Regions from separate parts of the Yaniella soli genome, predicted to be linked through region 2. Evidence: riboswitches for the same ligand, from Rfam matches in the RefSeq annotation. Region 2 holds a riboswitch; each other region holds the start of a gene.
The links. A riboswitch is a leader RNA that binds a small molecule or an ion and turns the genes downstream of it on or off. The one in region 2 is predicted to bind thiamine pyrophosphate.

Region 1 (7,700 bases), on a different contig from region 2:
GCGCAGGGTTTGGGAGGGTGAGGGCCCATCGGCGTTCATGGCGTGTGCAATACGATCCACCCACCGTTTTTTCACTCTGGAGACTTCATCGGGGGTGGAGGTTTCAGCGGTTTCGGCCAGGGTGGGTTCGAAGGCTTGTAACACGGCGTTTTTGTAGTCGGTGGTTTGGCTGGTTTTGGCGGCGTAGTCGGTGAGGTCCTGATCTAGGTTGATGAATCGGTCGATATTTTCTGCTGGGATTCGTCCGTTGATGAATGCGGCGGCCATGCGCGCGAAGACGGGCAGGTTGGCGGCTTCTTCCGGGTTTTTGCCTGGGGCCAGGGTCACATAAGCGGCCCGGTCGAGGTGTTTGGCTGCGGTGGCGGCGGAGAGTTTCATCGTGTCACGCAGGTACTGTTTGGCGTCAGTGAAGCCGCTGGTGGCAAAGGGTGCACCGAAGTAGGTGACTTGGTCGTGTTCGACGGCTTGGAAGTAGCGGGTGTAGTTGGCCATCATCACATCCGTAGACTGCGTGACTTGTGACAGCATGTCCCCAATCGCGGGTAGCGAGTCGTAATACCGCTCTGGCGGGACGACCTCTGCTGGTGTCTTCGAAGACCCAGCACTGTCTTCATCGTCGTGGCTGGTTTCATCGCCGGTTTGGGGCTGGTAGCCGGACCAGTCAGAGCCAGGGCCCTGGGAGAAGGTCGTGACCTTGGTGAAGGTGTTGGGGTTGGCCATTTTCTTGCCAGCGTATTGCAGAATGAACGCTGCTGCGTGCAGGGCTTCACCCAGGGAAGCACCATCGAGTTTCTCGGGGTTGAGGAGATCGGTGGGACACGGGGTACCGATGTTGGGCAAAATCGGGGTGTAGTCCACAACAAACTCCTCTCAACCGAGCAAACGATGGGTGTTCAATAGTCGATGATGTTGGCTTCTATTCTACCTGCCGCCCGTATTGTTGGGCAAGGTTTTGGTGTATTTTGTTGTACGATTTAAGAGATTTGAATGTTGTATATCATGTGTTGATTGTTGGTGCTTGGTGTGTCGTGTGTTTTGTGGATAACCTGCGAGCGTGTTCAGACTTTTCCACACTGCACACGACACGGTTGCAGAACACCCGAAAAACCCGATAATTGCCCGACCGACGGCAGTTGCAAGCGTTTCTAGACATGCCAAATTTGGGCATGCTGAATTCAGCCCTTATCTGAGGGGAGGAATGATGCGTCTGGGGTGTTACCGAGTTAGTTTCACGGTCACGGTGTCGCCAACCGAGCCTTGTCGTCCGGCGAGCACGATATATCTATCCACCACTTCAACGGTCGTGGAATCTTCGGTCACAGCGGTGACAACACCGGACACTTCTCCGACATCACCCAATAAACTGGCCACTGAGTCGGATAGCTGGGACGGATCCAACTGATTGGATGGGCCGAGGTCCAGTACTGTGCCGTTTTCGACCACGGCTATGCGGTCGGCGAGCGTCGATGCCTCACTGGGATCATGCGTGACGTATATTGCCGAGGTGCCGGTCTCCTTGACCACTCGTCGAATATCGACTGCCAGGCGTTGGCGCAGCCCACGGTCGAGTGCAGAGAGTGGTTCATCGAACAAAATGACGGACGGGTTGATCACCAGACACCGTGCCAGGGCCACCCGTTGCGCCTGGCCGCCAGAGAGCTCGGTGACGGCACGGTCGGCGAGTTCAGATATCTGCACCATGTCTAGTGCGTCGGCAACACGACGTCGACGCTCCACCGCGGGCACTTTTGCAGCTTCGAGGCCATAAGCCACGTTGTCGGCGACGGTGCGGTGCGGGAAGAGTTGGGCATCCTGAAACACCATGGTGCAGTCGCGCAGGTGCGGGGGAGTGGGTCGACGGTCGTCGTCATCGGTGGTCTTCCCAGCAATGGTGACGGTGCCACGTTGTGGGTGTTGTAGCCCTGCGATGACACGCAGCAGCGTGGATTTTCCGGAGCCAGAAGCGCCCAGTACGCCGAGAATCTCCCCGTCGGCCAGTTCGAGATCGACGCCGGTGAGCACCCGGTTGCCGTTGGGATAGGTCAGGTGCACATTGGTGACTTCGATGGCGTTCATGTGAATCTCCTGAGGCGTGGACGGATGCGTTCGCCGAGTAGTAGTGCGATGGATGCGACAATACCCAGCACGACGGCGGCGGCCAATGCCATGCCGAAGTTGTCGGCGCCGGGTCGGCCGAGGAGTCGCACGATGTAGATGGGCAGGGTTTGATATTCGGGGGACGCGAGGAAGCTGGTGGCTCCGAATTCGCCGAGGCTTACGGAGAAGCTCAGGCCCGCGGCGAGTCCGACCGCGCGGAGTATGTATGGCCCGTCGATGGTGGCCAACACGCGCGCCGGCGAGGCGCCCAACACGGCGGCCGCCTGGCGTTGTTTGGGGTCGACGGCGGCTAGCACGGGGATCAGGCTGCGCACGACTAACGGCAGCGCGACGACGGCTTGGGCCAGTGGGACGAGCATGCCGGATTGGCTCAGGCTCGGGTTCCACGCGTGCAGTGAGACGAGGAATCCGAAACCGATGGTCACTGATGAGACACCCATAGGCAGCATGATGAAGGTGTCTAGCAGCCGCTGCCCGCGAGCCAGTCCCGGGTGTTTGACCTGGCGTGTGATGACCAGTGAGAGGAGGATGGCCGCGACCAGGGTGATGACGGTGGCATCGAGCGCGATTTTGACCGAGTGCTCGAGCGCTTGGGCTGCGGTGGTGCCGCCGGCGAATCCCGTGCCGGGCGAGGTGAGCAGCAAGCGGTAGTTGTCTAGCCCATAGCCGTCATCGGTGGCCAGTGACCGTTCGAGCAGTGTGACCATGGGCCACAGGATGATGACGATCACGGCGAATAGGGTGATGGTCAACGGCAGCCAGTCGGCACGGGAAAGCTTTTGTCGACGTGGTTGCTGCAGGCGCAGCGCGGTCGTAGTGCGATGGGACAGTCGTTGAGTCAGCCAAACCGACGCGAGCACAAACACCACCTGCAGCGCCGAAAACACGGCGGCGGTGCGCAGATCGAGGAACGCTTGGGTTTGCCGGAATACTTCGGTTTCCAACGTGCCCACGCCGGGGGAGCCCAGTGTTCGCACGAGCGAGTACGCAGTCGAACAGTACAGGAACACAAGCCCGGCGGAGGCCCCAATGGCGGGTGTGAGTGCAGGCAGGGTAATGGTACAAAACGCCCGTGCCCGTGACGCACCGAGACTGCGGGCGGCTTCGACGGTGCGCGGATCCAGCATCTGCCACAGGCCACCCACTTGCCGGGCGATGAGGCTGATGTTGAAGAACACCATGGCCGCGACCACGGCCCAGGTGGTTTGGTCGAGTCCGAGGAACCCGAGCGGTCCGTTGGTGCCCAACAGCGCACGGAAGGCCACTCCGACGACGACGGTGGGCAGCACGAATGGGATGAGTGTGACGGAACGCAGCACGTTGCGGCCGACGAAATCGGTGCGGTACAAAATATAGGCGGCGGGGATACCGAACAGGACCGAGCCTAAGGTGCCCAGCGAAGCCATCGTCAGGGTGTGGCCGACGATGGCCCAGGTGCGACCGGTGGTCAATACGTCGCCAAATGTGTTGAGGTTCAGGTTGCCGGCGTCGTCGGTGATGCCGCGTACCAGCATCGCGCCGACGGGCCAGGCGAAGAAGATGGTGAGGAAGGTGAGGACGACCGCGAGCGCGGCGCCCCACCCGAACCGGGTGAGCACGTTTAGTTGGCGTTCTCGTAGAGCTCGGTCCACTCGTTCAGCCAGGCATCCCGGTTCTCGGAGACCACGGTCAGGTCAGCGCTGATGGGGTCATCGGCCAGCTGCGCATACTGTTCCCATTCGCCGGGCAGTTCGACGTCGTCATCGACCGGGTACATGAACATTTCCTCGGGCAGCGATGCTTGGAATTCGGTGCTCAGTAGGAATTCGATGAACGCTTTGGCGCCTTCAGGGTTGGCGGCTTCCTCCAATACCCCGGCGTATTCGACCTGATCGGTGCACGTGGCGGTGATGGTCGAGGTGCGACCTTCTTCGGCTGACGGTGACGACGAGTAGGACAGTACCAGCGGATACTCACCGTCACTGGTGGAGGTGAAGTCACTGTAGTAGGCGTCGGACCAACTGGAGGCAACCTTGGCGCCGTTGTCCAGGAGGTCTTGCCAGTAGCCTTGCCAGTCATCTTGGGCGGTCGCCGTGGCCACCAAGAAGGCGAGCCCGGGTGACGACACGGTTGGGTCGGTGGTGACGAAGAGCCCCTCATATGCGGGATCGGTGAGGTCAGCCAGCGTTTCTGGGGGCGCGAGGTCGGCGTCTTCGAACCACGCATTGTCCATGTTGACGCACACTTGACCGCGGTCGATCGGCGCTAGGTGGCCGTCTGTATCAGTTCCGACCGTGTAGTCTGCAGCGCCGCCCAGTTCGACGTCGTGGGTGGTGAGCATGTTTTCTTCGAGCAGTGTGGGTGCCGAGTAGTTGTCGATGCCATAGACCGCGTCGACGGTGGGATTGTCCTGCTGCAAGATCAGCTGATTCAACACGGCTCCGGCATCGCCTGGCGACGTGGTGGTGATGGTGTAGCCGGTGTCTTCTTCGAATGCCGTCACGAGTTCTTCGGGCACATTGAACGAGTCGTGGGTCATGACCGTGACGGTTTGGGATGCGTCGTCGGTGGCATCGGGCGCTTGGTCGGTCACCGAGCAACCGGTCAGTATCAGCGTGGTGGCGGCGAGCGCCGGGACGAATTTTTTCATGAGGTCCTCCTGTCGTGTAGGAGGGCACGCTATGCGTGGAGAGTTACGACTTCCTCCGCCAGTATGAACTGGAATCAGGTTCGAGGGTCTGCGCGAGCACTCTCAGCAGCTTCGTTGGACTGCTCCCCTGTCGATGTCTCCAACCTACCGCATTGCCATACCCTGCGCATTGTTGGCCCACAGTGTGACGTTATTTTGCTTCGTGGCCCTGTGGGACGGCGGCTTGGGCGCGTCGGGTGCCGACAATATCGACGATGGCGACGACCATGGCCAGGGCGACCATGAGCATGATGAGGCCGAAGGCGCCGACGAATGCCCAGTTCCAGGAGTAGGCGGCGGCCAGCCCGAATAGCATCGAGGTGATGAGCGCGGTGCCGATGGAGGTGCCGACTCGTTGGCCGGTTTGCATGACGCCTCCGGCCACCCCGGAGACGTGTGCGGGCACTTCGATCAGCGACAGTGTTTGGTTGGGCGAGATAATGAAGCCCTGTGCGGCACCCATCAGTGACAGCGTGAGGATGAGCCACCAGATGGGCCAGTCCCAGAGTTGGACCCCGATGACGACGAGGATGGATGATCCCAAAGCGGTCAGGGTCACGCTCATGCCCCAGGCGACCATTGCGCGACCGGTTTTCAGTACGTAGCGTCCGGCGATTTGGGAGGTTATCGAGGTGGCAAATGCCGAGGGTAGGCCCACGAGTGCTGCGACGAGTGCCGAAATGCCGTGGCCTGTTTGTAAAAAGATTGCCACGGTGACCCAGACGGAGGTGGAACCGGTGAAGAAGAGTCCAATGAGTAGGGTGCCGTTGCGGTAGGCCCGGTTTGTGAACAGGTTCATGTCGACCATGGGCGACCCGCCGCGTCGTTTATACCGGCGTTCCCACCACACCCACCAGGTCAAAATCAGCAGGCCCACGGGCAGCATTGCGAAGTAGATGCCGCCTTTATCGAGTTCTAAGAAGGTCCACATGACCAATAGTGCACCGAGGGTAAAGGTGATGGTGCCGATAGGGTCCAGATCGGGTTTGGTGCGTGCCTCGTCGGTCACGCCTTCGGGGACGTAGCGCTGCCACGCCGAGGTCGGAAAGTTGCGATAGGCGAAGTAGATGGCGGCCACCGCGATGGGTACGTTGACCAAGAACGTCCAACGCCAACCCCAATCGGGGCCCAGTAGTGCGATGAGTCCACCGCCCAGGACGGGACCGATGGCTACCGAAACGCCGACAACGGACCCGAATGAGGCGAAGGCCCGTGCACGGCGGGGCCCGTCAAAGAACTGTTGGATGAAGCCCACGGTTTGTGGGTTCAGCAGCCCGGAGCCGAAGCCGGTGATGAAGCGTGCGACGATCAGCATGGGGCCGTTGAGTGCGAGTCCGGCGATCAGTGATCCGAGCCCGAACAGCCCGAGTCCGGCGACAAAGAGTTTGCCTCGGCCAAGGGTGTCGCCGGCGCGACCACCGGCGACCAGCAGCACGCCGAAGGCGAGCGTATAGCCCGAGAGCACCCACTGAATTTGGCTGGTGGGCGCGTCGAGTGAGGCTTGGACGGAGGGCAGTACCACGTTGATCGAGGAGATCGACAACAGGGACATGAACACGGGTACCAGCACCACCACCAAGATGGCTCGTTGGATACCGGTCATTTTTTCTGTGGTCAAGACATCATTATTTTCTGGAACTGACTTGGGGTTGGGGCAGGGTGACGGCACGCATGGAAGCGCCGTGGTCAAAGAGATCTTGGGCCATAAAGGAGACGACCCGATGTTCCGGATAGAGTCGGCTCAACAGTTGGCGGGCCTGGTCGTCGTGTGGGTCCACGAAGCGCGGCACGATAATGACGTCATTGAGCACCAGGTAGTCGATGTAGGACCAGTTGACCGGACCGCGCATATCCGAATGCGTTTGCGGGGCCGGCATGTCAATAATTTCTAGCTGGTTGCCGTTGGCATCGGTGGCTTCAGACAGGATCTCGCGTGCCTGGCTGGTGGCGGCGTGATCCGGATGGGTCTCGTCGGGCTGGGTGTGCAGCAGGACGCGGCCGGGCGAGTGGAAGGCGACGAGCTGGTCGATGTAGCCACCCCAGCCGGCCGGTGCTGCACCGCGGGTCAGGCCAGAGGGTAACCAGATGATGTGGTCCAGCCCCACATCGCGGCGGAGCTCGCGTTCGACGGCACGCGTCGACCAGCCGGGGTTGCGCCGCTGATCGGTCAACAGGCGTTCGGAAGCTATTGCCGTACCGTTGCCGTCGGTAATCCAGGAACCGCCCTCGGAAACCATCATCGATAGGAGGCGCTCGCTCCACCCAGAGGTCGTCGGGCGCAAATCCATCAGGGTGCCGGGCAGGGTATCGTCCAACCCGTATTCGACGCCTGGCAGCCGGCCAAAACCGTTAAAGGTAAAGTCGACCATCCCTAAAACACGACGTGGTCGACGGCCTCCGTTGGACTGTGGACGACGCGACACGACCATCGTCGGACCGGTACGGCGCAGTGCCGCATTATGAAAAGGGATCACCATGGTGTCGAGGCTCGAGGAGGTGTGTGAGGACACCGTGTGCTGATCATCCGGATCAACTAACAGCGTGACGGGCACATACTGGTTGATGGTCTCGGCCAGCCGCGTCCACGCACGACGTGCAGAAGATAGTTGCCACATGGCAGAAAAATTCACGGTACCGGCGCGAGGAAAATGCATCCAGACACGTTGGATTGGTTCCGTTTCGGCCGGGGTAATCCACCGTGACCCTTGAGTCATCAGGCATTCCTCCCTTGAAAACCGGTTGAGTGAGCGGAACAGTGCGTTGAGTTCCCGGGATAGTGTACCGAACCAACCTGAGAAGTCCCGGAACGCCCAGCGATCTACTATCTTGTCATCCTACTAGTTCTGGCGTCGAAAGTCGTAGGAGTTTTCCGCCCGCGCCAGCAGGCGTCACGGACAAAACCTCGATTAGACTA
Region 2 (7,700 bases):
ACACGGCACGCCCGGCGAGATCGCCGGAGTCCATCGCCCAGTCACGAAAGACGCCCGCCTGGGTGCCCGATACACTCAGACCAAATTCGATTGGATACGCCTTACCATCTTGGTACACGGTGGCTTGAACGGTGGCGCTGGTGCCATCGCGCGTCACATCTCCGAGCTCAAAACGATCGGGACGGTTTTCGGCGGCCTGGTAGACATCATCGGTGGACAGGACACGTTGTTGGTCGGTGACGTTGGGCCCCATCTCCTCTAGAGCGTCTTCTGCACGACCATCCACCACGGCTTCGAGGTAGGACTCAGCGGTGTGCTGCGGTCCGAAAACGGTTCTGGCCAGCACCGAGTGGGCAATCCAGGCGATAGCGGCCAGTACGAGTACACCCAATCCCGTCCACAGGAGGATTTTGGTGGTGCGTGACATGGGTTCACGAGGCTGACGGGGCTCGGATGCGGCCTGCTGCCAGACACCCTCGGGTGCGGCACTGGATGCCGGAGCGGCACCGGGAGGTGGCGGCACGCTATGCATCGGGGTGGTCTGGTCGACCGGTTCGAACTGTTCGGTGTGGTCCGTTGATGAAGGGTATGGCTGCTGATACGTTGGGGCGGCTGCGGCGGCCGACGGGGTCACGCCCCACGAAAGTGTTCGGGAGAGTCCCGCTGGGAAGCGCCGTGCGAGTTGCGGCATCACAAAGACCGCTAACAGCTGCACGACGGCACCGATGATTGCCCAGATGAGGAAGCCCCAGGACGCACTGCTGAAGGTGATCTGGAAGCCTTCCCCTTCAGCAAACATCGAAAAGTAGATGCCGTTGCCAAAGGTCAGCAGCATCCCGGCTAGCAGGTATGTGACGGGCAGTGTAACCCAAGCCCAGGTGGTATGCGCCTGAAAGTTGGTGCGGACATTCCAACGGAATGCACTGATCCCGAGTGCGAACACCATGATCACGAGCCCGGGGATCCATATTCCGGGGTGTGCATCAAAGATGTGAAATGTCTCTGCTTCGCCCACCCCGGCTATGCCTGCGGATCCGGAACCGATCATCGGGATGAAGTGCAGCGCTGAAAACAAGAAGAAGCCAAGGCTTGGCAGAATGCCCAAGACCATCACAAGGCCCTCGTTCGTACCCTGCGTTGCACCGTAGATGATGCCGAGGACGATACCAACGATGCTCAGAGCAATGACGTGTTCGAATACCTGAGCGATGCTGGTCATGGCGCGCTGCAAGATGGTGCCCCGCTGTGGGAGGAACAACAAGTATGTGATGAACCCTACGAGTAGCGCGGCGACGATGAAACCGGGAAACGATGCCGCATGTGCCCACGCGGAGACCCCGAACATGGCCGTTGCCTCGTCGAACCGCAAGCGGATCGCGGCCGCCAGAACAGTCACGACGGTAGCGAAGGCGACGCCTGCTAGAGCGGCTAGTAACAACCGGGTGCCGATGTGTCGTGCGCGCAGGTTGCCGCCGAGGTAGCGTTGGGTGGTAACAACCGCGGCAATGCCGCCGGCTGGCACGAACCACGGGACAAAGAACAGTGACCCACCGGCGCCATGCATGCCGAGTTCAGCGAAGTCGACACCGAGCGATAACGGTGAAAGGAAGCCCATGGCCAACAGCTGGAAGGTCATCACAATCCAGGTGGGGCCACCACCGAGTACCGCATCAAGCTCTGCTGGGAAACCGTTGCCGACGGCCGCGCCGACCCCGGCCGTGAACAGCCCCGCGATGACGCCTGCCATGATCAACGCACCGCCGAAGAACACCGCAACAATCAGGAAGGTCCGCGCCCAGGCATTTGGCGGGATCTCTTTGAGGAAAGAGGCCACTGCAGGTGGTGGCGAGTCAGGCCCGGGGGCTGGTGGTTGCTGGGGTGGTGGAGGTACCTGTGACAAAATGAATTTCCTCGTCAAAAGCGCTGAGTGTGAGAAGAGTGCTGCGAATATCTCTACCGCTTCTGTGGTTTGAAGTCCACTTATTACTCTCCGATGAGCAGAGCGAAGTGTTGCATCTCGGCCCGTTGAGCGATTGGATCGGATCATGGACCTTCCACTTGAAGCATCACCATCCGAACCCCAGTGGAGTCCTCGACCACCGGGGAACCGCATTCTGATCACCGGCGCAGCGGGGACCGTGGCCAGTCTCGTCACGCAGCAGCTCGCTGAGTCATACCAACTCGTGGGTATTGATAAGGGACCGATTGCGGATCGAGCGTTCCACGAGACCTATCAGTCCGACCTGGACGATACAGAGCTCGTCGGTCGACTGGTCGAAGAGGCAGACTTCGTGCTGCACCTTGCCACGGGTGCTCCCGACGGCAAACACGGCCTCTACGCAATAGAGATCGATGCGACCAACCGTATTCTGGCCTCGGCACGAGCGCACGGGACTCGACGAGTCATCCTGGCATCCAGTAATCATGCGGCCGGATGGCCAGAGCGAGAGCTGATCGCGGGCACAGGCGACGTGCACGTGAAACCTTCAGATCCACCCCGCCCCGACGGACTGTACGGTGCGACGAAAGCGTATATGGAAGCAATCGGTCGCTTTGCCAGTGATGCATCTGGGTTGCCGGTCAGTGTGCTGCGTATCGGCACCATGCGGACCAGCATGACGCTCCAAGAACTCATTGATTCTGATGAACTGCCGCAGCTGGGGTTCGGAGCATTCCGGGCACAGCGCCTCAAACGAACGTGGCTCACCGGAGACGATCTGGTAGACATCATCTTTGAAGAGTTCGCAGCTGAGGAGCCGTACCGACTCCGCTATGCCACCTCGTCGCCCGATCAAGACGAGTGGGACCACACTGTTTATACGGGATGAAGAACTTTCGTAAGAATGAACGGAGATGATTCACATGCCTGATATAGAAAAAGAACTGACGCTCAGTCAAGTTGCGTCGAGACTCAACATGAGTCGCGCGCATTTGTACAGACTCCTTGACCGTGGTGAAATATCGTCTCACCAAGTAGGGCGTGAGCTCCGCATTGGATTGGTCGATCTAGTCCGATTTCAAAAAAGACGTGACCGGGATTGTGAAGAGCTTGCCCAGCGATTCTCCCGGCAAGCATCTACTCGTGCCGAAGCTACCGGCGAGATAGCTGCGCTTCTTTAAACACTGACGTTGAGCGGAAATTAAAGTCCCTGTCATCGGCTGTCCCAGATCAAGAGGGGAGTCAACGGCAGGGACTGATACTCACAATCTATTGTGCAATACGAGACGCGTCAATCATGGTCCGGTCCAATTCCGCAACGTTGACGCGGGCTGCACCAAACAGACTAGTGTGGTGACCACACAAAGACCCCGGGGTGCACTGAAACTGGTGCTGAGAGTGCGGAGATGCCGCAGACCCGATTCAACCTGATCCAGATCATACTGGCGTAGGGAGAGGTCCGAAGCTTTCAATATATTGAGAGCCCGGTGGTCGGAAGGGAGACCACCGTGAGTGGTCAAACATTATCACCAGCACAAATCGGGATCGGGATGCGCATTAGCGTCCACCCGCACAGTGATGACTTCGCAAACATCATCCTCAACGCGCTGGAAGAAACCAACAACCAGCTCAACCTGGATGGCCTCGAGATTGCCACCGGTGAAGTCTCCACCTATGTCGGTGTGCAATCCGGTGACGCCGCACAACAGCTCGCGCAATACGCCACCACGCTCATTGCCGCAGCATCCCGAGCCTCAGAGCGGAAACATCTCACCAGCCATCTGCTGTTTTCTCGTGGCTGCCCCGGTGAAGCCTCCTGTGAACTCATCCCCGGCGAGATTTCAGCAGAGCAGCCCGTCGAACTCGACAAAACGGGTATTGAAGCAGTAGCGGCATGGTCGCTGTACCCGCTGGCCGACGACGGCAGCCCACACATGGGCCCAATCTATGCAGCCATCGATGAAGCCAAAGCCTCAGGCATCACCGTCACCAGCGAACACTATGCCACCATCCTGCGCGGAGATCTGGCCGATGTGCTGAGGGTGATCGTGAATGCCTGGGCAAAAGTCGGCGAAGAAGTCCCGCACGTCGTCTCTCACGTATCGGTCTCACTGGACTCACCCACATCACAGAACGCCGGTGGTGCAGCGTGACCGGCACAGCACAACCATTCCAAACGAAATATCGCAACCCCTATGACAGCCCCTGGCGCTGGCAACTCAAAGATCTCGTCCTGGTGGTCGTGCTCGGTGTGGTCTTCGGGTTCGTCTACTGGGCGCTGGTCCAAGCATGGAACGGGCTGGCGATTGTCATGGGCCCGGCCGGCGATATTGCCCAACACTTCCTGCAGGGCGGCTGGTTACTGGTCGCCCCACTGGCTGTGGCCATCACACGCAAGGCAGGCTCGGGCATTCTTGCGGAGATACTGGCTGCGACCATCGAGTTCGTCTTCCTCGGCTCCCCCGTTGGTCCGACACTGCTACTCTCCGGGCTACTACAGGGACTCGGTTCAGAACTGCCCTTTGCCATCGGCAGGTATAAACGCTTCGGCATCAGCCGTTACGCGATCAGTGGCTTCCTGGGGGCATTCTTTATCTTCTGGTTCTCGGCCATTCGCTTTGGCTGGTTTGGTCAAGACATCCTGCTGCTGCGCCTGGTCATCCACTGCGGTTCGGGCATCATCCTGGGCGGAATCCTCGCCTACTTCCTCGTACGAGCCATCAAAACCACCGGTGTGGTCGACAACTATGCCATCGGAAGACAACGATGACGATGACTACTCCGCTGGTCGAGCTGCGCGGGTTCACAGCCGTGGACCCGCGCACCGACCGGGTGCTCCTCGACGACATCAACCTCACGGTCATGCCGGGCGAACAAATCCTGCTGCTCGGTGCATCTGGCGCGGGGAAATCCACCCTGCTCGATGCCATCCGCGGGGTCGTACCCCACTCGGTGCCGTTAGAAACCGCCGGTGCATGCTTGGTCGCAGGGGAACCGGTCCTCGCCAACACGGTCGCCGGGCTGAGTCGAAGAGTCGGCAACGTGCCCCAAGATCCACATGCCAGCATCACCCTGCCACTGGTCGAAGACGAAATCGCCCTGACACTTGAAAACCATGGGGTCGACCCCGATGAGATCGGCCAACGCGTCACCGACCTGCTGGCCTCGGTCGATGCAGACCACCTCCTGCGGCAGCGCACCGACACACTTTCGGGCGGATGGGTGCAACGAATCGCCACGGTTGCCGCGCTCGCAGCAAGGCCACGGATCGTGCTCGCCGATGAGCCAACCTCCATGCTGGATGGGGCAGGCGTTGCCTCGGTGATGCAAGTCCTCACCGAGCTCACCGGTACCGAGGGTGCACTGATCCTGGTGGAACACCGCCTCGACGAGCTCGCCGACGGACCCGGTCTTCCCGCACGGGCCGTGGTCATCAATGAAGGTCACATCCAAGCAGATGGCCCAACACATCAGGTGCTGGCCGAACATGCCGACCAACTCGAAGCCAATGGTGTGTGGACACCAGGCGTGCAGTTGCCACAGTTCGTACCGGCCGAAGAACCAGAGACAGAGGCATTGCTGAGTGCTCGCGGACTCACGGTGCGGCCCGCTCCGGGTACCGATCCAGTCGTCAACCACGTCGACCTCGACATCTATCCAGGTGAGCGCATCGCCGTGATGGGTGCCAACGGGACAGGGAAAACCACACTGCTTATGGCACTGGCCGGTCTCCTTGAGTCCGAGGGCACGATCGAGGGCTGTCGACCGGTCATGGTGTTTCAGAACCCCGAGCATCAGTTCCTTACCCACTCGGTCGACGACGAACTACGCTTCGGGCTCGAACCCAACGCCAACACCGAAGCATCGATCACACAGCTCAGCCAAGCGTTCGGGCTCGACCACCTTGCAGCACTGAATCCGTTTCGACTCTCCGGTGGAGAAAAGCGCCGGTTATCCGTTGCAGCCGGACTACTTGCTGCCAGACACGGCAGCGACGCCACCGTGCTGCTGGCCGATGAACCAACCTTCGGTCTGGATCGGGCTGCGACCACAACCATGCTCAAACAATTGGCCGACTATGCCGACGCCGGGGGAGCGGTCGCCATCATTACCCACGACCAACGCATTGCCGACGCCTGGGCCACGCGGATTGTCACCGTGTCACAAGGAGCACTGGCATGAGCACCGTGACCATTGAGCATCCATCAACCCTGGTCGAACCCGGCGTGCTCACCCGATGGAACCCCTCGGTGAAACTCATCAGTCTGTTCGTGCTGTCGGTCTCGCTACTGTTCGTATGGGATCCTGTGCGCCCGGCACTGCTGTGGGTTGCACTCGTGGGCGTGGCGCTGACGATCGGCAACGTCCCACCCAAATGGTTGGCAATGGCGCATATACCATTCATCGGCTTTGGGCTCGGGCTGTTTCTGGTCAACGTGCTGGCCCGTGCCGACGACGGAGTACTGATCGGTGCCGCGCTCGCGGGCAGAACACTGGTCATTGGGGTGGCCTCGATACTGTTTCTCACCTCGACCGCACCCGTTGAGCTGATGCGCTCGCTGAATCAGAACCTGAAACTACCAGCGTCGATTACCTTCGCCATCTTGGCCGGGTACCAACTGCTGCTGAGTCTGCCACGGGAATGGCACACCATCCGTGCGGCACAGCTCATGCGGACCGGTGGTGCCACACTGAACCGGCATGGGAAACCGAAGCTCAAGGTCAAAGAGGCCGGGCGGCTGGTCTTCACACTGTTGATCGGGGCACTTCGACGGTCGGAGCGGATCGCCACCTCACTGGAATCCAGAGGGTTCGGACTCAAACCGCGCAGTACCTACCGGCCGATCCGCGTGCACGCTTCCGACGTTGTGCTCGGGATGATCGCGTGCGCGTTCTCAATCGCGTACTGCTGGTTATAGGTCTAAGCAATCGGTCCGTTCCCAGCCCGCTACTAAACACTGCGAAATTGCGGAGTCTCAGGCCATTTGATGAACTTCGAAGAGAGACCTAGCTCACGAAATGGAACAGACTGTTACCCTTCCTCTGACTCGATTGAGAACTGAAGCCTTTGACCAAGCACACTCCCTGATGGGTCTCCATCATGCAGAGTCAGCACAATCGCATCGTCAAAAACTGATCGTTCGTGGAATTCGTCCCAAGGAACTTGGTCACTGTTGGCAGTCAAAAGATGCTGATACCCATACGTCTCGGCCGAAGCAGCCGCGATTTCAATTGCTCTGGCCGTCTGACGCTCGTCTACGTCTGCAAAAATCGAACTATCATGGATAACAAAACCCGGGCCTCTTCCGTCGCTTGCGAGGTTCTCACTCAGAGCAATATCGTAGGCAAAGATTGCCATCAAATGCACCCCACCAGACCCCGTTTTGGGTAATACCACCTTAAATCGCACACCTGTTCTGCCGGTTGAGACACGCAGATCGGCAGGCTCGCCGTAAAGGGCCTCCATGATCTCACCAAAGCGCGCAACTATCCCTGCTCTGTGGGTGAACCGTTCCTTCAAATCGAGCTGAGTTCGAGTTGTCAGATCAAGTTCGTCAGATTTGAGTTGAGATTTTCGATCGCTCAAATCACGAAGTGTTTGAATTTGCTCTTCAACTCGAGCTACTTCGACTTGAACTTCAGCGAGGCTATTCTGGAGTGCAGCAAGGTCATCTAGAGCCCCTCCAGAGCGGAGTAATCGTAAATCTTGCTCCTGCTGCTCTGCTAGTTGTGCCTGTTCAGTCTCGCGCTGCATGATACG
Region 3 (7,700 bases), on a different contig from region 2:
GCGAAATCATTCTGTCGGCTGCCAACGCTGCCGGTGTCGGTCACGAGTTGATCACGCCAGAAGGCCAGACCGTGGTACTCGATAGCGAGTGGGAATGGAAAGAATTTTACCCCGCCATCTCCGAAACCGTCGGCCAGGATATTACACCCGACACCTCGGCAGAAGAACTGCGGGCCATCGCCGAGGCGAACAACGTTGAGGTTGACGAGCAGCTATCCGTTCAGCAGTTGGCGATGGAACTCTTCGACGAACTCGTGGAACCACATATCGTCCAGCCAACATTTATTTATCACTACCCGCAAGCGGCCCAGCCACTTGCTCGCCCACACCGCGACGACCCGCGCATGGTGGAAGCCTGGGACCTGATTATTAACGGTTATGAGATCGGCACCGCATTTTCCGAACTTATTGACCCCGTTATCCAGCGCGAACGCCTGACTGCTCAATCCGATGCTGCAGCTGCTGGCGATGAAGAAGCTATGCAACTGGATCACGACTTCCTTCGGGCTCTAGAATATGGTGCACCCCCAACCGGCGGACTCGGTATGGGTGTTGATCGGTTGGTCATGTTGTTGACCGGCACCGGGATTCGTGAAACCATTTTGTTCCCGCTGCTGAAACCAGAAGGCGACGAGTAAGGAGGCACTATGGAAGTGTTCTGGGATTATTTTGAAGTCCTTGCCCCATCCATTGGGCTGTTCTTTATCTTCTGGTTGGTTATGCGCTCGCTGTTTCGCGGGGATTCCGGTGAACGTGATGCCAAGCGGGATGCCGAAGAGCGTGAAGCGCAACTGTGGGCCCAGCGTCGTGCCGCAAAACAACAGGGTGTGGAAGACGAAGCCAACGCAACAGTAGAAAAGTTTTAGTCCGGGAATAACGCTGACTCAAAGCTGGTTATCTCTACTCCTAACAATTACCTTTGTGTGAAAGGACTAGAGTTGTGCAAATTTTACCTTGAGCCGATCAGACTCAGCTTTCGGTAAAAATGGTGCATTTCCTTCGCCCAGCAGTGAACAGTAGTCTCAATACGATTTATAACTCAGTACGATCAGACTCAATAGTCAGCAAGGAGTGTGCCTATGTTTGAAAGATTCACCGATCGGGCCAGACGAGTAGTAGTGCTTGCGCAGGAAGAAGCGCGCATGCTGAACCACTCGTACATCGGCACCGAGCACATCCTGCTCGGGTTGATCCACGAAGGCGATGGCGTGGCCGCCAAAGCCCTGCAATCCCTTGACGTTTCGTTAGGCGCGGTACGCGAGCAGGTGCGAGAAATTATCGGTCAGGGCCAGCAAGCGCCATCCGGTCACATCCCATTCACCCCGCGTGCCAAAAAAGTTTTAGAACTCTCACTGCGTGAAGCACTGCAACTTGGCCACAACTACATCGGCACCGAACACATCCTGCTCGGACTCATCCGTGAAGGTGAAGGCGTGGCCGCACAGGTACTCGTGCAGCTGGGCGCCGACCTCAACCGCGTCCGCCAGACAGTCATTCAGTTGTTGTCCGGTTACCAGGGCTCCGGCGAAGGTGAAGGTAAAGAAACCGCAGGAGTTTCTGCTTCAGGTGGCAGCCAAGGCCAGCAGGCCGGTTCAGTTGTGCTCGACCAGTTCGGTACGAACCTCACTGCAGCATCCCGCGAATCTCGGCTTGACCCAGTCATTGGGCGCAGCGACGAGATGGAACGCGTCATGCAGGTGCTCTCGCGTCGTACCAAGAACAACCCGGTGCTCATCGGTGAACCCGGTGTTGGTAAGACGGCCGTTGTCGAAGGTCTGGCACAGGCCATTGTGCGTGACGATGTACCAGAGACTTTGAAAGACAAGCAGCTATACACCCTCGATCTGGGTTCGCTGGTTGCCGGTTCTCGTTACCGCGGTGATTTCGAAGAGCGCCTGAAGAAGGTTCTCAAAGAAATTCGCACTCGTGGCGACATCATCCTGTTCATCGACGAGATTCATACACTCGTAGGTGCCGGTGCCGCAGAAGGCGCCATCGATGCCGCTTCGATTCTCAAGCCGATGTTGGCACGCGGCGAACTGCAGACCATCGGTGCCACGACACTGGATGAATACCGCAAACACATTGAAAAAGATGCGGCCCTGGAACGTCGTTTTCAGCCCATCCAGGTTGACGAACCATCAGTTGAAGACTCCGTTGCCATTCTGCGTGGTCTGCGCGACCGGTACGAAACGCACCACCGTGTGTCCATCACGGATGAAGCACTCCAGGCAGCTGCCACCATGGCAGATCGCTACATCTCAGATCGCTTCCTGCCGGATAAGGCAGTCGACTTGATCGATGAGGCCGGTGCACGTCTGCGTATTCAGCGGATGTCGACCCCTCCAGAGATCAAGGAATACGATGCGCGCATCGAGGAAGTACGCAAAGAGAAGGAAGCCGCCATTGACGGCCAAGACTTCGAAGGTGCGGCCTCACTACGTGACAAAGAACAGTCACTCCAAGATGAGCGCAACACCAAAGAACGCGAATGGCGTGACGAAGCCGCTCACGGTATCGCCGAAGTCGGCGAAGACATGATTGCCGAAGTGCTATCGAAGTCCACCGGTATTCCAGTCTTCCGTCTCTCCGAAAGCGAAGCCGAGCGTTTGCGCAATATGGAAGACGAACTGCATCGTCGGGTCATTGGCCAAGACGAAGCAGTCAAGTCGCTGTCACGTGCGATTCGTCGTACCCGTGCCGGGCTGAAGGATCCACACCGTCCAACCGGCTCGTTCATCTTTGCCGGTCCGACCGGTGTTGGTAAAACCGAGCTGGCCAAGACGCTGTCCGAGTTCCTGTTCGGGGATGAAGAAGCCCTGATCACCCTGGACATGTCAGAATTCCAAGAGAAACACACCGTCTCACGCCTCTTCGGTGCCCCTCCGGGCTACGTCGGCTACGAGGAAGGTGGCCAGCTGACCGAACAGGTTCGTCGCCGTCCGTTCTCCGTTGTCCTGTTTGACGAAGTTGAAAAAGCCCACCAGGACCTTTTCAACTCGTTGCTGCAAATTCTGGAAGAAGGTCGTCTGACCGACTCACAGGGTCGCGTTGTGGACTTCAAGAACACGGTCATCATTATGACGACCAACCTTGGTACCTTCGATATTGCTAAGGGTGTTCAGACCGGTTTCCAGTCAATTTCTGACACCGAGACCGGATACGAACGTATGAAGGCAACCGTTCAGCAGGAGCTGCGTCAGCACTTCCGCCCAGAGTTTCTCAACCGTGTGGACGACACGATTGTCTTCCCACAGCTGTCCATCTCCGAAATCATCGAGATTGTCGACCTCTTCATTGGCAGCCTCGAGGAGCGTTTGAAAGAACAGAACCTGAGCATCGAACTGGATCAGGCCTCCAAGGAACTGTTGGCAGAGCGTGGTTACGACCCATCCATGGGTGCCCGTCCGCTGCGTCGTACGGTGCAAGACATGCTGGAAGATAAACTGTCCGAGAAGCTGCTCTTCGGTGAAATCCCGCCTTACACCCACATCCTCGTGTCCGTGAAGGGCGAAGGCAAGAATGCGGAACTCGACTTCGAACTGGTCAACCAACCAGAATCGATCGAAGCCGCACCAGAACGCGAAGCAATCGAGGCAGGTAGCGACAGCTAACCTTTAGCCTCGGACAAAAAGTGCTGGACCCCTCAACGAGAGGGTTCCAGCACTTTTTTATGCGACAGCAATAGTTCATGCTGACGCCTCGTTGTGGTCTACAGTAGAGGCCGTACCCCGGGGAGCTGACACGGCTGAGAGTGCGCAACGCGCAGACCCGAACACCTGATCCGGATCATGCCGGCGGAGGAAGGGCCAGATGACTTCACCAGTTCACGCCACGCAATGTGTTGCGAAACCTTTCGAATCTTCCATACCTTGTGCGGCAATGATTTTTCCGCCCTTGTTTCAACTCGCTGGTGCATGGCGACATCCCAAGAATCGTTCCGACTGGTTACGTGCCAAATTCTGGGCGGATATAGGACGCTAACTGGAAGCAGACGGCTATGACATGTTGTTTGTTCCAGATGCGATGGCAATGGCACGTGGTCACGATGGCACCACAGATGCTGTTATTGCAGCAGGTGCCAAAGGGGGAATTTACCTGGATCCTGTGACCGTGATGTCGGCTGTTGCCTCCGTGACAGAACGGCTGCGTCTAGGATGTACGCTTTCTACATCCTTTGTGCCGGCTTACGATATTGCTCGCAGGGTAGCGACCTTGCATCAACTGTCCGGGGGTCCCGCCGCCTGGAATATCGTGACTTCTGCCTACGATTATGAGGCGCAAAACATGGGCCTGCCCGGGCTTGAACCCAGAGCAGATAGGTATCACAAAGCGGACAAGGTCACCCAAGAGGTGCTGGACGTCTGGCAAACATTCCCAGACGATGCACTGTGGGTAGATACCGAAACCGGCCGTTTCGCTGACCCCACACGTATCCAGCCGACCAACCACGGCATTGGCCCTTTGACCGTGCCGGGAGACGTCGAGGGCCATCGTCCGATGCTATTGCAAGCCGGTGCTTCCCCAACAGGTCTGGATTTTGCTGCTCGCTAGGCTGACGCAACATTTATGGTGGCGGCCGACGGTGCTCAAGGTCAACAGATTCGTGCGGATCTTCGCTACAGAGCATCACAAGCAGGAAGAAACCCAGATAGGATCACCACGCTGATGGGTGTTCAACCCGTCGTCGCCGAATCCGGAGTCGCTGCGGAGGAAAAACTGCGGCAGCTCAAAGGCCTGATTGACCCAGTCACTGCCTTGCAGGATCTGGCCACTTTGTTCCGGGCTGATCCTGCTGACTGGTCCTTGAAGGATTCAGCCGCAGAATTTTTGCGAACACAGCATGGCGCGACCGGTGCCGAAGGATTCGAAAATACTGTTGCCGAACTCGTAGCGGGCGGAATAACGACGCTTGGACAGCTTGCGATGTTGGGTGCAATCGCGCAATTCAAACCTCTTCTCGTCGGTACCGCTGATTCTGTCGCTCAACAAATGCTGGATTTGGTCGAACAGGGTGCAACCGACGGGTTTATGATCATGGGTACTGTCGTCCCTGAATCCTTTACGGACTTTGCACCAGTGATTCGATTACACGAGGAGGCTGCACCCAAAATCTAGTTTGCGGCCACAGCACCAGATGGTCATGATCCTCCTAAGGATGGTGATTGACGGTGGCACGTAGCGAGCGCATCGTGGGGTCAGAGTATCCCGAGCCGAATAACAGTACATGAACCAGCAGTGGGACGAGTTGGAAAGTCGGGATACGTTCTTGCCAACCTGCAGTCAGCGGAAACACTGCGTTATAGCCGTCCATAACGGCCGGCCCGAATCCGCCAAATAGCTGCATCATGGCAATGTCTTGTTCGCGATGGCCCCAATGACATGAGGGATCAATCAACCAGCTGGCACCCGATTGATCGACCATGCGGTTGCCAGCCCACAGATCTCCATGCACCACAGTTGGTGGCTCTTGTGGTCCCAGGTGCTCAGGGATGATGGCTTGTGCCATCTGGAGTGCAGAGGCATCGAGTTGGCTCGACTCAATTGCCTGTTCGGTTAACGGGATGATCCTGTTGGTCACCAGAGTTTCATGCAAAGTTTCGGTGGGTTGTAGGTCAACGGCAGCGCCGCCCAGAAACCAGTGGTCGAGCCCTTCGAGACTGCCAAATGTTTGTGCTGGGTCAGCAGTCTGCTGTGCGGTCAGATGCAGTTGCGCTAACTCTTGGCCAAACACATATTCGGGGTGCTCAATAGCAGCAGAACCGTCTTTGGCTTCAACGTGGCTGATGATGAGCTGTTCCTCGGTCACCTCATATACCTGGGGCACCCTTGCCCCAAGCGCCCCTAGGGCTTGTAAGCCGGCTGCTTCGAACTGGAAGAAGCCTTCTGGAGCACCGGGTAACGATTTGCGGAACGCTTTGGTCCCATCAGTCAGCGTAACCGTCGACGTCGAACCGGTCAGACTCACTGGGCACCGTAGCGTTGCAGGACGGTTTCGAGACTCTGGTCTTCAACGGCCCTCACGAGTCCGCGCGCTGCATCCTCAATCTGGTCGTACATCGAAACAAAAGCGTCCTCGGGGTGGCCATACGGGTCTGGCACGTTGGCAATACCGTCCTGGTCTACCGCCGAGGCGAATGCCCCGAAACGAACGATCTTGGCGCGTTGTTCGTCAGTGTCAGTAAGCGCCAGAATATTTGCCAGATTCGAATCGTCCATCGCCAAGATGACGTCTGCTTCATCCAGGTGCGTTGGTGTGAGCTGCTCGGCTACCGAACTGAACCCATAACCGCGTTCGGTCCCGACTTTTCGGGTCAGCTTATGGGCCTGGCTGCCAATGTGATAATCCGAGGTGCCGGCTGACGTAACGTCAGCATTGATGCCGGCTTTGGAAAACTCTTTGATGAGTACCGATTCGGCGGCAGGGGAGCGACAAATATTTCCGAGACAAACAGTCAAAATCTTCATAGCTTCTATTGTGCGGAGGTTTGCAGCCGTTGGCCAGACTCTTCGTGCCGTGTCCGCAGCTGGCACATTGGTCGCTGGGCACTCGCTGTCGAATGGCTAGACAGACTACAGTGGGGAGAATGGAATTTGCCGTCCGCCCAGCCCGAACCCAAGATGTCGCTGTCATTCGATCCCTGGTCCAACCGTTAGCCACCGATCGTGTGCTGCTGGATAAGGACAAGGTTGCCTATTTTGAGGCCATCCAAGAATTTTTGATTGCCGAAAATCCTGACGGTGAGATTGTCGGCTTTGGTGCGGTACACGTGATGTGGGAGGACTTAGCTGAAGTTCGCACTCTGGCTACCGCAGATTCCTATCAGGGCCAGGGCGTCGGTGGAGTGGTGCTGAATGCTCTGCTGGATCGCGCCGAAGACTTAGGCGTCCAGCACGTCTTTTGTTTGACGTTTGAAACCTCGTTTTTCCAGCGTCACGGTTTCGAAGTCATGGATGATCAGTCGGTCCTTGACCCGGATGTCTTTGCTCAGTTGCTGCGTTCCACTGACGAGGGTGTCGCTGAATTCTTGGATTTGGCACGCGTTAAACCCAATACGTTGGGCAATACTCGGATGATTATCGACCTGGCCTCACGGCCGAACCGTGGTTAGGGCAACGCCAACACTTCGTTGTCGAGCACTGCAAGACCATCGGAGACTAAGCCGTTGACCGCGCGGTTCCATTGCGTTTGCTCGGGGACGTGTCGACCCAGCCGACCGGTTGCCTCAACGGTGGTCTGTAAGCCGCCGACATCGATGGTGCCCTGGGCACGTAAGACGCCCATGATGGCCCCGCGAACTTGTCGATCCGAGCCGGCCCACGACTGCGTCCGGGTCACGATTTCAGGTTCAGGTTTCCCCACGGCCACCCAGGCGCACAGGTCTTCTACCGGGCACTGGGCACATTTCGGGGCTCGTGCCGTACAGATCAGCGCACCAAGCTCCATGACCGCAACATTCCAAGTGTTCGCATCGCTCACCCCTTGGTCTGTGGAGGTCTCGGGCATGAGGTCAGTAGCCAGCCTCCGTTCGGCGGCCGTCAGACTGGGTGCGGCCGCGCCTTGGCCTGAGAACATGCGCGCGTGAACCCGTCGGATATTGGTATCGATCACCACCTCGGGGATCTCAAAGGCAAAAGATGACACGGCCGCTGCGGTGTACTCGCCGATGCCCGGTAATTGCAATAACAGTTGCGGATCG

Region 1: it holds a riboswitch for thiamine pyrophosphate, as region 2 does, so the genes downstream of both, ACYVJT_RS10615 (thiamine ABC transporter substrate-binding protein) here and ACYVJT_RS12000 (YkoF family thiamine/hydroxymethylpyrimidine-binding protein) in region 2, are expected to answer to the same signal.
Region 3: it holds a riboswitch for thiamine pyrophosphate, as region 2 does, so the genes downstream of both, ACYVJT_RS01465 (LLM class flavin-dependent oxidoreductase) here and ACYVJT_RS12000 (YkoF family thiamine/hydroxymethylpyrimidine-binding protein) in region 2, are expected to answer to the same signal.

The regions. Positions count from the first base shown of each region.
Region 1 is NZ_BAAGSP010000019.1:36,689-44,388, forward strand. It holds gene ACYVJT_RS10600 (HNH endonuclease signature motif containing protein) at 1-858, opposite strand, end outside; gene ACYVJT_RS10605 (ABC transporter ATP-binding protein) at 1,216-2,076, opposite strand; gene ACYVJT_RS10610 (ABC transporter permease) at 2,073-3,749, opposite strand; gene ACYVJT_RS10615 (thiamine ABC transporter substrate-binding protein) at 3,719-4,747, opposite strand; TPP riboswitch at 4,781-4,886, opposite strand; gene ACYVJT_RS10620 (MFS transporter) at 4,938-6,404, opposite strand; gene ACYVJT_RS10625 (agmatine deiminase family protein) at 6,412-7,500, opposite strand.
Region 2 is NZ_BAAGSP010000025.1:3,026-10,725, forward strand. It holds gene ACYVJT_RS11985 (zinc ribbon domain-containing protein) at 1-1,900, opposite strand, end outside; gene ACYVJT_RS11990 (NAD-dependent epimerase/dehydratase family protein) at 2,046-2,828, shown strand; gene ACYVJT_RS11995 (helix-turn-helix domain-containing protein) at 2,863-3,120, shown strand; TPP riboswitch at 3,301-3,411, shown strand; gene ACYVJT_RS12000 (YkoF family thiamine/hydroxymethylpyrimidine-binding protein) at 3,448-4,092, shown strand; gene ACYVJT_RS12005 (ECF transporter S component) at 4,089-4,709, shown strand; gene ACYVJT_RS12010 (ABC transporter ATP-binding protein) at 4,706-6,121, shown strand; gene ACYVJT_RS12015 (energy-coupling factor transporter transmembrane component T family protein) at 6,118-6,858, shown strand; gene ACYVJT_RS12020 (DUF2326 domain-containing protein) at 6,972-7,700, opposite strand, start outside.
Region 3 is NZ_BAAGSP010000002.1:77,075-84,774, reverse strand. It holds gene lysS (lysine--tRNA ligase) at 1-638, shown strand, start outside; gene ACYVJT_RS01475 (hypothetical protein) at 648-866, shown strand; gene ACYVJT_RS01470 (ATP-dependent Clp protease ATP-binding subunit) at 1,080-3,614, shown strand; TPP riboswitch at 3,723-3,823, shown strand; partial or broken gene ACYVJT_RS01465 (LLM class flavin-dependent oxidoreductase) at 3,985-5,118, shown strand; gene ACYVJT_RS01460 (fructosamine kinase family protein) at 5,153-5,968, opposite strand; gene ACYVJT_RS01455 (low molecular weight protein-tyrosine-phosphatase) at 5,965-6,468, opposite strand; gene ACYVJT_RS01450 (amino-acid N-acetyltransferase) at 6,588-7,112, shown strand; gene ACYVJT_RS01445 (iron-sulfur binding domain-containing protein) at 7,109-7,700, opposite strand, start outside.